DNA from 3 places in the Pseudomonas sp. S2_E02 genome. Region 3 is predicted to be linked to each of the others. Evidence: riboswitches for the same ligand, from Rfam matches in the RefSeq annotation. Region 3 holds a riboswitch; each other region holds the start of a gene.
The links. Region 3 has a riboswitch for cobalamin ahead of cobO (cob(I)yrinic acid a,c-diamide adenosyltransferase). Riboswitches for the same ligand answer to the same signal wherever they lie in the genome.
Positions count from the first base shown of each region.

Region 1: linked by a shared signal. The riboswitch ahead of AB4O01_RS03575 (TonB-dependent receptor plug domain-containing protein) and the one ahead of cobO (cob(I)yrinic acid a,c-diamide adenosyltransferase) in region 3 are both predicted to bind cobalamin.
Region 2: linked by a shared signal. The riboswitch ahead of cobW (cobalamin biosynthesis protein CobW) and the one ahead of cobO (cob(I)yrinic acid a,c-diamide adenosyltransferase) in region 3 are both predicted to bind cobalamin.

Region 1 is NZ_CP162761.1:800,398-805,054, forward strand. Features, by position in the region: gene AB4O01_RS03570 ((2Fe-2S) ferredoxin domain-containing protein) at 1-314, opposite strand, end outside; gene AB4O01_RS03575 (TonB-dependent receptor plug domain-containing protein) at 314-2,251, opposite strand; cobalamin riboswitch at 2,344-2,549, opposite strand; gene AB4O01_RS03580 (LysR family transcriptional regulator) at 2,595-3,488, opposite strand; gene AB4O01_RS03585 (zinc-binding alcohol dehydrogenase family protein) at 3,599-4,606, shown strand; gene AB4O01_RS03590 (L-dopachrome tautomerase-related protein) at 4,655-4,657, shown strand, end outside.
Region 2 is NZ_CP162761.1:1,638,465-1,643,121, forward strand. Features, by position in the region: gene cobN (cobaltochelatase subunit CobN) at 1-1,623, opposite strand, end outside; gene cobW (cobalamin biosynthesis protein CobW) at 1,627-2,700, opposite strand; cobalamin riboswitch at 2,800-3,011, opposite strand; gene AB4O01_RS07400 (2OG-Fe dioxygenase family protein) at 3,362-4,114, shown strand; gene AB4O01_RS07405 (hypothetical protein) at 4,114-4,657, shown strand, end outside.
Region 3 is NZ_CP162761.1:6,421,066-6,425,722, reverse strand. Features, by position in the region: gene bluB (5,6-dimethylbenzimidazole synthase) at 1-635, opposite strand, end outside; gene AB4O01_RS28885 (cobyrinate a,c-diamide synthase) at 683-2,032, opposite strand; gene cobO (cob(I)yrinic acid a,c-diamide adenosyltransferase) at 2,029-2,640, opposite strand; cobalamin riboswitch at 2,722-2,951, opposite strand; gene AB4O01_RS28875 (hypothetical protein) at 3,115-3,699, shown strand; gene AB4O01_RS28870 (PQQ-dependent sugar dehydrogenase) at 3,766-4,657, shown strand, end outside.

The sequences.
Region 1 (4,657 bases), 920 kb from region 3:
ACCAGATGCCCCTCGACCAGCCGCTGCACATCTTCATGGCTGCGCACGCCATACCAGCAGCGCTCCGGATACACCGTTACAATCGGCCCCAGATTGCACGGAAACTGGCAGTGCGTACGCGTCAGCAAGACGCCATCCGGCGTCTCGATGCGATCGTGCGCGAGCAAATGCCGGCGCAGGGTTTTCCATAATTGCAAGGCGCCGCGCTGGGTGCAACGCGGGCCGGTGCAGAGGAATACATGGCGCGCATGCTCGGGCACATTTGACCAGTCCGGGTGCGTGTCGACGCCGTCGACGGTTTTGATTTCACTCATCAGAAGCGGTACGTGTAGCGCACTTCGGAGGTGAACGGCCGGCCGAGGTTGTCGACGTTGCTCGAACGGCTGGTGACGTAATCGCGGTCGAACAGGTTTTCCACCAGCAGGCTCACTCGGTGCTGATGAGCGTTGTCGAGGTAGCGATAAGCGTCGGCGTCGACCACGGAATAGTTACCGTACTCGACTTGCTTCGAGCTTTTGATGTCGCGGATATAGCGGATCGCACCGCCGGCACCCCACAGGCGATTTTCCGATTCATAACCCACGTGTGAACGGGCGAAGAAGCTCGGGATATCGTTGAGGGTTACACCGCTGCGCGATTCGGTGAGGTTGCGGGTCATGTCCGCTTGCAGGCTCCACTGATCGTTGAGCGCGAGTTTGGCGTCGGCCTCGAAACCGCGCATACGCACCTGGCCTTCACCGTTGACCCATTGAATGTCGTCGAGGGTGATCAAGTCGTCGATCTTGCGTTTGAACAGGGTCACGCTGGCGCTGAATTCGCGGTCGAGCAGAAAGCCTTTGTAGTCGACACCCAGCTCCGCATTGCGGCTTTTTTCCGGCTTCAGGTTGCGATTGCCGATCTCGTCGCCCGGTTCATTGACGAACAATTGCTCGGCGTTTGGCAGTTTGTAGGCGCTGCCGTACTGGCCGCGCACCGACCAATTGTCATTGAGGTCATACAGCGAAGTGAGCATGCCGACGGTGGCACTGTCGCCGCCGCTCATGGCCTCGTGACGCACACCGATGCTCGGGTGCCAGTCGGGCAGGGCGTCGATCTGCGGGCGCAGTTGCGTGTAGAAAGCGTGGGCTTCGGCCTTGTCGTTATCGATGATCAGCACATCGTCCTGGCCCTTGAACCACTGGTTGTCGGTGCCAAACACCAGCACATGGCCGCCGGGCAATTCAGCCTTGCCTTCGGCCTGCACACCCCAATCGGTGAAGCCCCAATAGTCGTTGTGATTGATTACTTTGGTGCCGCCGCCCTCCACGTTGTTGACGCGGGTATAACGCGTGTCCCAGTCGTTGATATGGCCTTTGACGAAGTAGCTCAGGCGCTCATTGACGGTCTGCTCGAAGGTCGCCGTGGCGATCTGCTGCACGCGGTCGTTAGTGGTCTTGTGGTTGTCGACCGGGCGGGCGAAATCGAGGTTGGCGTCGGCGTATTGGTAAAACAGCTCCAGCCGCGAATCATCGCCGAATGACTGAATCGCCTTGCCGCCGAACGTGGTGACTTCGTAGGCGCGATCCTTGCCGGAATCGTTTTTCATGTCGCGGTTGCGATAGGGCTGGTAACCGTCGGAGACGTTATGGCTGACGTACGCCAGCAAACCGAGGTCGCCGAAACCGTTAGTGAAGATATTCTCGACGCGGGCGTCTTCGGTGGTGCCGCCAAAGCTGTCGACGCCCAGATTCACCTCGCCGGCGGCTTTGCGCGATTGCGGGCTGCGGGTGACGATGTTGATCACGCCGGACACGGCCTGGGTGCCGAACAACAGGCTCTGCCCACCCTTGAGCACTTCGATGCGTTCGATGGCGTTGGCCGGCAGAGTGTCCAGATAGAGGCCGCCGTACAGGCGATTGTTCAGGCGCACGCCGTCGAGCAGGATCAGCGTGTCGTCGTTGCGCCCGCCGAGCAGCGAATACGTGCCGTAGTCGAAAGGGCCGTTTTTCGGCGCCACATACAAGCCTGGAATGAACATCTGCATCACGCGGCTGACATCGGCGCTGGGGCCGGCGCGTTCGATCTGCTCGCGGCTGACGATTTCGACCTTGCTGCCGAATCTGGCCATCTCGGCGACGGTGGTGGATTCCACTGACGGTGCAGTAACGATTTGTTGATTGAGTTCCAGCGGCGCGTCGTCGGCCAGTAGCAGCGGGCTGAACAGGCAGCCAAGGAACAGGGTTGGAGCAGAAGTGTTGAAAGGTCGAATCATTGTCTTCTCGAAAAGGATCTTCGCAGAAGAGCATGCAAGAGAAGGCATCGCGCACAGCCAATACCGGCCCATGCCCGCCCACCGCAGGATTTTGCCAAACGAAATTCCAGGCCGGTCTCCGGGCTCGCGCGTATAGAGGTTTTCACCTTCCCATGGCCGTCTGGCCACAGTGGTGTATTGAAAACATCACGCGCATACCGTTGCGGGGGCAGCACCGGACTTGTTCGAAAAGAACGTACCGGTTTCCCGTTTCACCCCATGCACGGCGGCATGGGACACCTGAAACTGGCCGGCATCTGAACATTCGAGGAGCGTCTCGTCAATGCGGCAACCACCAGGGGAGCTATTGGATACGTTCCAGAGCGACAAACTGGCCACTCAACCACGCATAAAGCTGAGACACCGCCGGGGTGATCTGCTTGCGATGCGGGCACACCAGACTCAACGGTGAGGCATTGCCGGGAAAATCCTTCAGTAGCACGACCAGTCGCCCTGCGATCACGTCTGCACTGACGTCCAGCCAGGATTTGTTGGCGATGCCTTCGCCGCTCAACGCCCAGCGGCGCACGATGTCGGCGTCGTCGCTGAACATCGGTCCCGAGACCTGGATCGTTTCACTGCCCAGACTCCACTTGTCGTAGATCCGGCCGCCTTGCTGGTAGAGCAGGCAAGCGTGGTTGTGCAGATCATCCGGCGTTTGCGGGTATCCGTGGCGCTCCACGTATTCCGGTGCGGCGACCAGCACCCGCCGGTTCCACGGTGCCAGCGGCAGCGCCACGTAGTTGGCATCTTCATTCGAGCCGTATCGAATCGCCACGTCTACCGGGTCACGAAACAAGTCGGCCATCTGGTCCGACAGGGAAAAGCGCAAGGTCAGTTCCGGGTGCTGGCGGCGAAACAGTGTGAGCCACGGCAGCAAAATGTTGCGCCCCAGATCGGACGGCGCCGTCACTTGCAACACGCCGCGCAACGTGGCGTTTTCACCGCGCAGGTTTTCCTTGCCTTGCTTGAGCGCCTCCAGCACCGAGTGGGCAGTGGGCAAGTATTGCTCGCCCTCGGCGGTTAATCGCAGGCTGCGGGTGGTGCGCGCAAACAGGCGCACGTCCAGCTCACGCTCCAGACGCTTGATCGCCGCGGCAACCTGACCGGGCAATAAATCCGCCTCATGGGCGGCAGCTGTGAAGCTGCCCAGCGCGGCGCTGCGGGTGAACAAACCAAGATCATCGATGCGGATCATTTTCACTCCTGAAGTGAAAGTGTTGGCGCATTCTGCTGGTTTTTCTTTGTGCTTGGGAAGTCGAAGATGGCGGCAAGCGAGCACATCAGCTCTTCAGACAGCGAGTTTCCATGAAAGCCATCACCTTCACCCAACACGCTTTGCCCATTGAAGATCCGCAATCGTTGCAGGACATCGACCTTCCGGTGCCAACTCCCGGCCCCCGGGATTTGCTCGTAGAAGTTCGTGCGGTGTCGGTCAATCCGGTCGATACCAAAGTACGCGCCGGCACTTTCACCAAAGAACCGAAAATCCTCGGCTGGGATGCCGCCGGCATCGTCCGCGAGGTCGGGACTGAAGTGACGCTGTTTCAGCCTGGCGACGAAGTGTTCTACGCAGGCTCCCTTGCCCGCACCGGCAGTTATAGCGAATTTCACCTGGTGGACGAGCGAATCGTCGGGCACAAACCGCGTTCGTTAAGTGCTGCGGATGCCGCGGCATTGCCGTTGACCTCGATCACCGCCTGGGAGCTGTTGTTTGACCGTCTCGGTGTCACCGAAGGTTCAGGGCAGGGCAAGTGCCTGTTGATCACGGGGGCAGCGGGCGGCGTCGGTTCGATGCTGGTGCAATTGGCCCGACAGTTGACGCGGCTGACCGTCATCGGCACCGCCTCACGGCAGGAAACGGCTGACTGGGTCCGGCAATTGGGCGCGCATCACGTCATCGATCACAGTCAGCCGCTGCTCGCACAGTTGCAGGCACTGGGCATCGACGAGGTCAGCCATGTCGCCAGCCTGACCCATACCGAGGAGCATTTTGCGCAGCTGATTGAAGTGCTCCAACCACAAGGGCGTCTGGGCGTGATCGACGATCCTGAAAGCCTCGACGTGATGCCGCTCAAGCGCAAGTCGCTCTCGCTGCACTGGGAGCTGATGTTCACCCGTTCGCTGTACGAAACCCCGGACATGATTGAGCAGCATCACCTGCTCAATCGCGTCAGCGATCTGATTGACCAGGGCATTTTGAAAACGACCGTCGGTGAACATTTTGGCGCGATCAACGCGGCAAACATGCGCCGTGCCCATGCCTTGGTCGAGAGCGGCAAGGCCCGAGGCAAACTGGTACTCGAAGGTTTCTGATTTCACTCATTCAGACGGGCCGGCACGCGGGCCGGTCAGGAGCAGCTCATG
Region 2 (4,657 bases), 1.8 Mb from region 3:
GGTGTTGCGCAACCAGAAATAGAACGCCAGATAAGCGTGCGGCGGCACCAGATCGGGGTCGTGATAGACCGCGCTCGGGTCGACCTGATAACCGCGCGCCGGCTGAATACCGACGAAGGTCAGGCCGAAGCGCAGACCGGCGATCATCATCCTCCCGTCGCGGCACATCGGGTCGTTTTGCGGCGTGCCCCAGCGTTCGATCACAGCGCTGCGATTGGCCTCGGGCAGCGCGTTGAACATCGTCAGATAAGCGTCCATCGCCAGGCTTTGCTGGCACGGACGCAGATCAATGGTGTCGAGATCGTTGCTGACGCCGCCGAGCAATTGCTCGATCAACTCGGTGCCGCTATTCGGCAGTTCAGCGGTGAGCGGATATCCCTCAGCCTGCAATGCACGCAGGATGTTCAGCGCCGCCGCCGGCGTGTCGAGACCGACACCGTTGCCGATGCGGCCATCACGGGTCGGATAGTTGGCGAGGATCAATGCGATGCGTTTTTCGCCATTTGGTACTTGCGCCAGATCAATCCAGCGCCGCGCCAGTTCAGCGACGAAATACATGCGCTCAGGTTGCGCGCGGTAGCAGACGACATCGGACTGACTGCGCTCACTGCGCCAGGCCAGATCCTTGAAACTGATCGGTCGGCTGATGATGCGCCCGTCGAGTTCCGGCAAGGCAATGTGCATGGCCAGATCCCGTGGCCCCAGGCCTTGCTCGCTGTCGCGCCAGCCGGGCTCGTTGTCCTGCGCGCAGATTGCCTGGATCACCGGGATATTGCGGCGAAACGGTCGCAGATGCGGCGCTTCCGGGCTGGATTGAGCGAACCCGGTGGTGTTGAGAATCACCCCGGCCTCAACCTCGTCCAGCCAGTCCTCGACCACCGTCAGGCAGCCGGGTTCTTTCAGACTGGCCACCGCGATCGGCAGCGGATTCAGCCCCGCCGCTTGCAAGCGCTGGCAGAACACATCGATGAACGCGGTGTTCGCCGCTTGTAGATGCGAGCGGTAAAACAACACCGCCGCGACCGGATGTGCAGGCAGCCAATCGGCTTGCCAGTCACTCAGTGCGGCGCTGGTTTTATTCGGGTGGTAAATCGCCGTGCGCGGCAGCGCCTGCGGTTCTTCCCAGACGTAATCGCGAGCCAGCCAACGGTTGGCGAGGCAGCGGAAAAAGTCCAGCGCATTGCCCAGTCCGCCCTGGCGCAGGAATTGCCAGAGGCGATCACGATCCACAGCGTTGACGGTGCTCAGGTCGCTGAGTTCCGGGTCAGGACGGTCATCGCCCGGCACCAGAATCACCTGCACACCGCGCTCGGACAGTTCAATCAGACGCTCGACGCCGTAGCGCCAATAGGCGATGCCGCCGTGCAGCGAGATCAGGATCACCTTGGCGTGGCGCAGCACTTCATCGACGTACAAATCGACCGAAGCGTGATTCTGCACCTGCATCGGGTTGGCCAGACGCAGGCTCGGGTAATCTTCCGGCAACTGCTGCGCGGCTTCGGCGAGCAGCGCCAGACTGGAGTCGCCGCTGCACAGGATCACCAGCTCGGCGGGGGTTTGGCCAAGGTCGGCAATGTTGTCATCCGAGACGAAACCGCCGGGCTGAGTCCTGAGCAGGTGCATGGCTTAAACGCTGAGCGCAGCGCGCAGTTGCGCTTCGAGTTGCGCGGCGTCGAGCTCCTGGCCGATCAACACCAGACGCGTGACGCGCGCTTCATCAGCGCCCCACTGACGGTCGAAATGCTTGTCGAAACGCGTACCCACGCCCTGGATCAGCAGACGCATTGGCTTGTTCGGGATGGCGGCGAAACCTTTGACGCGCAGGATGCCGTGCTTGACCACCAGTTGCGTCAGGGCGTCGAGCAGCAGGCTTTCGTCGGCTTGTGGCAGTTCGATGGAGATCGAATCGAAGGCGTCGTGATCGTGGTCATCGTGGTCGTCATCGCCTTCACCGTGGTGGTGATCATGATGGCTGTGGCGGCTGTCGATGTGCTCCTCGGAACCGGCGCCGAGGCCGATCAGCACGTCCAGCGGCAGACGGCCGTTGCTGGCTTCGATGATTTTCACTGCTGGCGGCAGCTCTTCGGCGACTTCAGCGCGGACACGAGCGAGATCTTCCGCGCTGGTCTGGTCGGCCTTGTTGAGGATCACCAGGTCGGCGCTGGCCAGTTGATCGGCGAACAGTTCGTGCAGTGGCGATTCGTGGTCGAGGTTCGGATCGAGTTTGCGCTGGGCATCAACCTGATCCGGGAACGCGGCGAAAGTGCCAGCAGCGACGGCCGGGCTGTCGACCACGGTGATCACCGCATCAACGGTGCAGGCGCTGCGGATTTCCGGCCACTGGAAGGCTTGTACCAGCGGTTTTGGCAGGGCCAGGCCCGAGGTTTCGATAAGGATATGGTCGAGATCGCCGCGACGGGCAACCAGTTCGCGCATCACCGGGAAGAACTCTTCCTGAACGGTGCAGCACAGGCAGCCGTTGGCCAGTTCGTAAACGCGACCGGTGGCTTCTTCTTCGGTGCAACCGATGGTGCATTGCTTGAGGATTTCACCGTCAATGCCCAACTCGCCAAACTCGTTGACGATCACCGCGATACGACGGCCCTGAGCGTTGTCGAGCATGTGCCGCAGCAGCGTGGTCTTGCCCGAGCCGAGGAAGCCGGTGACGATGGTGACGGGGAGTTTGGCCAGTGTTTTCATCGGTATGCCCTTTGGCAAGCGGCGGGCATACGGGACGAGAACCGGCAACGCGCGTGCGTGCCTGGAGAGTTCGCCACCGGATCACCCCGCCCGGTTGTAGTGAGAATCTGTGACGAGGCAGGTCTCCTGGCTGACGGTGTTCAGGCGCTGGGCCTGGCGTTGGCTGCGCCTTCCCGCGGGCTCATAAGTTGAGCTGGCAGTGGCGTGGCAGCGAACATCACCGTTCACAGTTGCGGGGGCAGCCGCGGCATTGACCGCGTTCCCTTCTTAGCTCCGGCACACGCCGGAGAACCTCGAATGCGCAAGGCTACGCATGCACGGCAGGCGGGTCAACGCCTGGATCATTGTGGTTATAAGGACAGCAACTTTTCCATCTAATGATTGCGAACACTTCTCACTTAATAAGTAGTTGTAAGTTATGTCTTACATGCCCTATCCGTTAAATTAAAAAACCACCACCGAGTTAAACCCTGAAATAGAGCGGCTGCGCGCATTTGATTACATATCTTTACAAAAACCAAATTGATAAATCAATACAAGATATGAACGATGAGTTCGCACAAGGACTATGAGTCTCTCAAGAAAGGATTTCTTGCATGGCTGATTATTATCAGTATTTGATCCTGCCTATTTCTTTCCTGCACCCATGGGTATCCACAACATGAGTGCCGGTAACGCGTTACGGCTATCAAGTGATGCCGGACTAAAGGAACTTTCCGAACTACTGCGCAATTGCCACTATGCGCACAGTGCCCACTATCCAGCATTGGATGTTGCGCTGCTGGGACGCGAAGCATGCAGGGCATTCAATGCGACCTGGGAGCATTTGCATACCGATGCGTATCTCAGCGCAGAGAACGGTCTTCGCGAACGACGTATCTGCAAGTTCCAGTATCGCCAACGGGAACGCCAGTGGACGGCGCTACAAGACTGCCACTTTTTTCAAGCCGAGACCGACAACCCGCTGTTGGGCGGGGTGCAGCGCACCTACACCCGCTGCGAGGCGACGTTCATTGACTCCCCGATTCTACAGACACTGCTGGCCGCCGACCTGGCACTGCTGGACATGGCGCTGGGCCCGCGCGACTGGCTCGTGACCTGCCATCAGTTCCGTATCCTCTGCGATCAAGGCAATGCTGGCCAGGCCACTCCTGAGGGCCGACATCGCGACGGGCACGATTTTGTCTTTCAACACCTGATTCAACGTCAGCATGTCATCGGTGGCGAAAGCCGGATATTTGATGAAGAAGGTGGCCAAGTATTCAGTGCAACTTTGACTGACTATCTGGAAACCGTCGTCTTGAATGACCGAATACTTCTGCATGAAGTTTCCCCACTGCAAACATCGAGCATTAATTCGGATCGCGGCAGTCGCGATATGTTGATTATCGACTTCGACCTGGCGGACTACTAATGAATCATTCGACTCATGCACTTTCAGTCAGTACCCCACTCGCGCATAGCTTCATCATTGAACAGTTTCAACAGGCGTGCGCACGAAGAACTTCCACACTATCGCTGACCGCCAATGAAAACATATTGTCCGAGACTGCACGCACGCTAGGACAGAATCGCCATTACGAGCGTTACTTGTTCAATGCACAGGCCATTGACGGTCAATGCTATGCCGCCGAATTCAATGGTATGCAGGTCGAACACTTCCCCGAAGTCGAAACATTAAAGGCTTTGGCGACCCAAGCCGTGCAGGCAATGTTCAACGCGCCGTTCGTCGAATACCGTGTGCTCTCCGGCGTGCACTGCACGCTGAGCGTGCTGGCCGCCCTGACCGAGCCGGGCGACTGCGTATTATCACTGGCGCCCGAAAGCGGCGGGCATTTCGCAACCGGGCCTCTGGTGCAGAAGATGGGCCGGCACAGCGTCTTTTTGAAACTGACGGCTGACGGACAAATTGATCTCGGGGACGTTGATCGGCAACTCCAGTCGTGCGGTCTACAAC
Region 3 (4,657 bases):
CAATAATTTTCGTACAGCAACTCATTGAGCGGCCGCGCCTGCGCCCACCCTTCGAGTACCAGCATCGGCGCCGGATAGAATTCCTTGACCGGGCCCAGGCATAAAACCGCCAGTGGCTTGGCACCCTCGGGCAGCTTCAGCAGATCCGCCAACGCTTGCGGTTCGAAAAGCGAGACCCAGCCCATGCCCAGGCCTTCGGCGCGCGAGGCCAGCCACAGATTCTGGATCGCGCAGGACAGCGAGGCCATGTCCATTTCCGGCAATGTACGGCGACCGAAAATGTGCTTTTCGCGATCATCCATCAACGCGGTGACCAGCACTTCGGCGCAATCATTGATGCCTTCGACCTTGAGCTTCATGAACTCGTCACTGCGCTCGCCGAGGGCTTCGGCTGTGCGGATGCGTTCTTCTTCCACCAGATTCTGGATCTGCCCGCGCAGGCTGCGGTCGCTGATGCGGATGAAACGCCAGGGCTGCATCAGGCCGACGCTTGGGGCCTGGTGGGCGGCTTCCAGTAGTCGGCGCAACAGCTCCGGTTCGACGCTGCCGCCGGTGAAGTGGCGCATGTCGCGGCGTTCGGCAATGGCTCTATAAACCGCTTCGCGCTCGGCTTCGGAGAATGTGTTGTCGGTCATGGCCCTTTCGCGAGCAAGCTCGCTCCCACATTGGACGGGATGCTTGCTCAAGAAACGCGATCCCCTGTGGGAGCGAGCTTGCTCGCGAAGGCGGCCTCACGGTCTGGCGCAAACAATGCGGCAATCGCACTCGGGTTCGACGGGAAATAGAAGTGCACATAAGAAGCCGTCATCCGCCCTTCCCGATAAACCGCCTCGGCACCGCGCCCACCATTCGGACTCAAACCCCGCGCAATCGGCGCCAGTTCGGTAGTCGTCAACGAATGATGATAAGTGTGCCCGCGCAACGAACCTTCCGGCAGATCCACCGCTTGCAACGCCAACGCCGCCAGACGCTTCTGCATCACCGCATCGCCCTTAAGCAGCCCGACCAATTCAGCGCGGGTGCCTTCAACGTCAGTCAACGAATCGAGCAGGTACAGCATCCCACCACACTCGGCGAGCAACGGCTTACCCGCCGCATGATGCGCGCGAATCGCCTCACACATCGCGGTGTTCTGCGACAACGCAACGTGGTGCAGTTCCGGATACCCACCGGGCAAATACAGGCTATCCGCTTCAGGCAATTGCGAGTCGCGGATCGGCGAGAAGAAACTCAACTCGGCGCCCATCGCCCGCAACAGATCGAGACTCGCGCCGTAGGTGAAAGCAAACGCTTCATCACGGGCGACGGCAATCCGCACATTCTTCAGCAACGGCTCGACAGCGATCACGTCCGGTGCGGCAAACTCCACCGCCGGTGGCAGCGCTACCTCGCAACTGCTGGCCAATGCGTCGGCGGCGGCGTCGAGACGCACATCCAGATCATTCAATTCACTGGCCTGGACCAGGCCGAGATGACGACTTGGCAGTTCGATACCGGTTTCGCGGGACAACGCACCGTACCAGCGCAGACCTTCGGTGAGGCTGCCTTCGAGCAATTGCGCATGGCGCAAGGTGCCAACGCGGTTGGCCAACACACCGGCAAACGGCAGATCTGGCTGATACTTGGCCAAGCCGAGCGCCAGCGCACCAAAGGTCTGCGCCATCGCCGTCCCATCAATCACCCCGAGCACCGGCACGCCGAAGTGCCGCGCCAGATCGGCGCTGGACGGCGTGCCGTCGAACAGGCCCATCACGCCTTCAATCAGAATCAGATCCGCCTCGGCGGCGGCTTCCCACAACAGACGACGACTTTCCTGCTCGCCGACCATCCACATGTCCAGTTGATACACCGGCGCACCGCTGGCGCGCTCGAGAATCATCGGATCGAGAAAGTCCGGCCCGCATTTGAACACGCGCACCTTGCGCCCCTGATTGCGATGCAAACGGGCGAGCGCGGCGGTGACGGTGGTCTTGCCCTGACCGGAGGCCGGCGCGGCGATGAGTACCGCCGGGCAGTGACGTGGTTGATTCAAAGTTCGACGCCTTTCTGCGCTTTGATGCCGGCCTGGAAGGCATGTTTGAGCATGCCCATTTCGGTGACCGTGTCGCCCATCTCAATCATTTCCGGCTTGGCCGCGCGACCGGTGACGATCACATGCTGCATCGGCGGACGCGCCTGCAGATCGCTGAGCACCTGATCGAGATCGAGGTAGCCGTGCTTGAGGGCGATGTTCAATTCGTCGAGCACCACCAGACCGATCGACGGATCACGCAGCAATTCGCGGGAGACCGCCCACGCGGCTTCGGCGGCGGCGATGTCACGCTGACGATCCTGGGTTTCCCAAGTGAAACCTTCGCCCATCACGTGGAAGCGCACTTGCTCGGGGAAGCGTCGGAAGAACAACTCCTCACCGGTGCTGTTACGGCCCTTGATGAACTGCACCACGCCGCACTGCATGCCGTGGCCCATGGCACGGGCGAGCATGCCGAACGCCGAGCTGCTTTTGCCTTTGCCGTTGCCGGTCAGCACCAGCACCAGGCCACACTCGTCAGGCGAGTTGGCGATGCGTTCGTCGATCACGGCTTTTTTGCGCTGCATACGCGCCAGATGGCGTTCGTCGCGCTCGGGGGAATCAGTCATGGGGGAGCTCTCCGTTGAGGCTGGATAACGGCGGGCAGGCACAAGAATAGACGGCAAAAAGCCTGGCATCGCCCACCGTGATGCCGCTGGATGGATCAGGCCGGTCTCCGGGCTCATGAGCGGCGCATGCCTGACTGCGCGCCTTCCCGCTTCTTTCGAGGCAGTGGCTCAAGGCGCAGTTTTCACTCATTTACCGTTGCGGGGGCAGCGCCGGGATCGTGGTGGTTCTTCGTGCGAAGACAACCCTCACCGGCTTCCCTGTTTCACTCTGTCGACGCAGGTCACAGAGCACCTGAAACAAGCCGCGAAGGTTAGAGGGTTGGGGGTGGAGCGTCAATTAAAGAGGCGGCCATCGGGCGAATAACTGCCGCCGATCACTTATCTGCCGCCAATCTTGTGCCACACTGATACAAATGATATCAAAGAGCCATGCTTTTCTCGAAAAGCCCACTACAACAATAAAGGATGATGACGATGCAAGGCATGATCATCAGCAACCCGCGCCTGGAATTCCTGCGCCCAGTGCTTGAACGCTGGTTTGACTGTATCGACCGCTACAACGCCGTGCGCGGCGACAGCGACACCCCTTACTGGCATGATGAGAAAGCCAATCTCGGATTGCTCTCGGCGGCGGCCTGGATGGCTGAGCTGGTCACTTTGAACGAGACTGCCACACGTAAACAGAACGAAGAAGGCGAGCGCAATGCCCGCGCCGATCTGTTTCTCGCCGGTGCCGAAGACCGCGCCTTTATCCAGGCCACTCAGCGCTGGCCAAAGGTCACCAACCTGAATCTGACTCAAGCTCTGCTGGACATCACCAACGACGCCAAGCGCATCAGTTATGCCAGCGACCTCAAGCTCGGCTGCCTGTTTGTCGCGCCGCAAAAAGCCCAGCACAGCGCCAGCCCCGAAGAGCTGCAAGACATGGTCGACGACCTGCAAAAGGAACACACCTGCGCGGTCGCCTGGTATTTCCCCTACGCCTACCGCAAATTGCGCAGCGAAGCCGGCAACTATCACCCGGGCATTGCCGTGCTGTTCAAGGAAGCCCGCGGCTGAGCAGTTGAACCATCGGGCTTGCGCCCTCCTCTATGATTAGGAATGCATTCATAGGGAAGATCAGCAATGCGCAAGCCCCAGCTCGTTTTTGTCATCGCCTTCGCCGGAGGACTCGCCGCCTGCGGTGAAACCTCCAGCCTGCAAGTCTCCGACGGCACCGGCCCGTCACCGAAATTGCCTGAACCAAACAAGACCCTGATTCCGACGGTGAACATCGCCCCGGCGATCGGCTGGCCCGCGGGCGGCAAACCGACCGCAGCGGCCGGTACTCAGGTGGCAGCCTTCGCTGAAGGCCTCGATCATCCGCGCTGGCTCTATGTGCTACCCAATGGCGATGTGCTGGTGGCGGAAACCAACGCCCCGCCGAAGCCTGATGACAGCAGCGGCATTCGTGGCTGGGTGATGAAAAAGGTCATGGGCAAGGCTGGCGCTGGCGTACCGAGTCCGAACCGCATCACCCTGCTGCGTGACGCCGATCATGATGGCGTCGCGGAAACACGCACGGTGTTTCTGCAGAACCTCAACTCGCCGTTCGGCATGACCCTGGTCGGCAATGATCTGTACGTCGCCGACACCGACCGCCTGCTGCGCTTTAACTACGAACCGGGCGCGACCGAGATCAAATCGCAGCCAATCAAGGTAGTCGATCTGCCGGGCGGCACGCTGAATCACCACTGGACCAAAAACGTCATCGCCAGCAAGGACGGCAGCAAGCTGTACGTCACTGTCGGATCGAACAGCAACGTCGGTGAAAATGGTCTGGATAAAGAAGAAGGCCGCGCAGCGATCTGGGAAGTCGATCGGGCGACCGGCAATCACCGCATCTTCGCCTCGGGCATCCGCAACCCCAATGGCCTGGCCTGGGAACCCACCAGTGGGGCGCTGTGGACAGCCGTCAACGAGCGTGACGAGATCGGCAGTGATCTGGTGCCGGACTACATCACTTCAGTGAAGGACG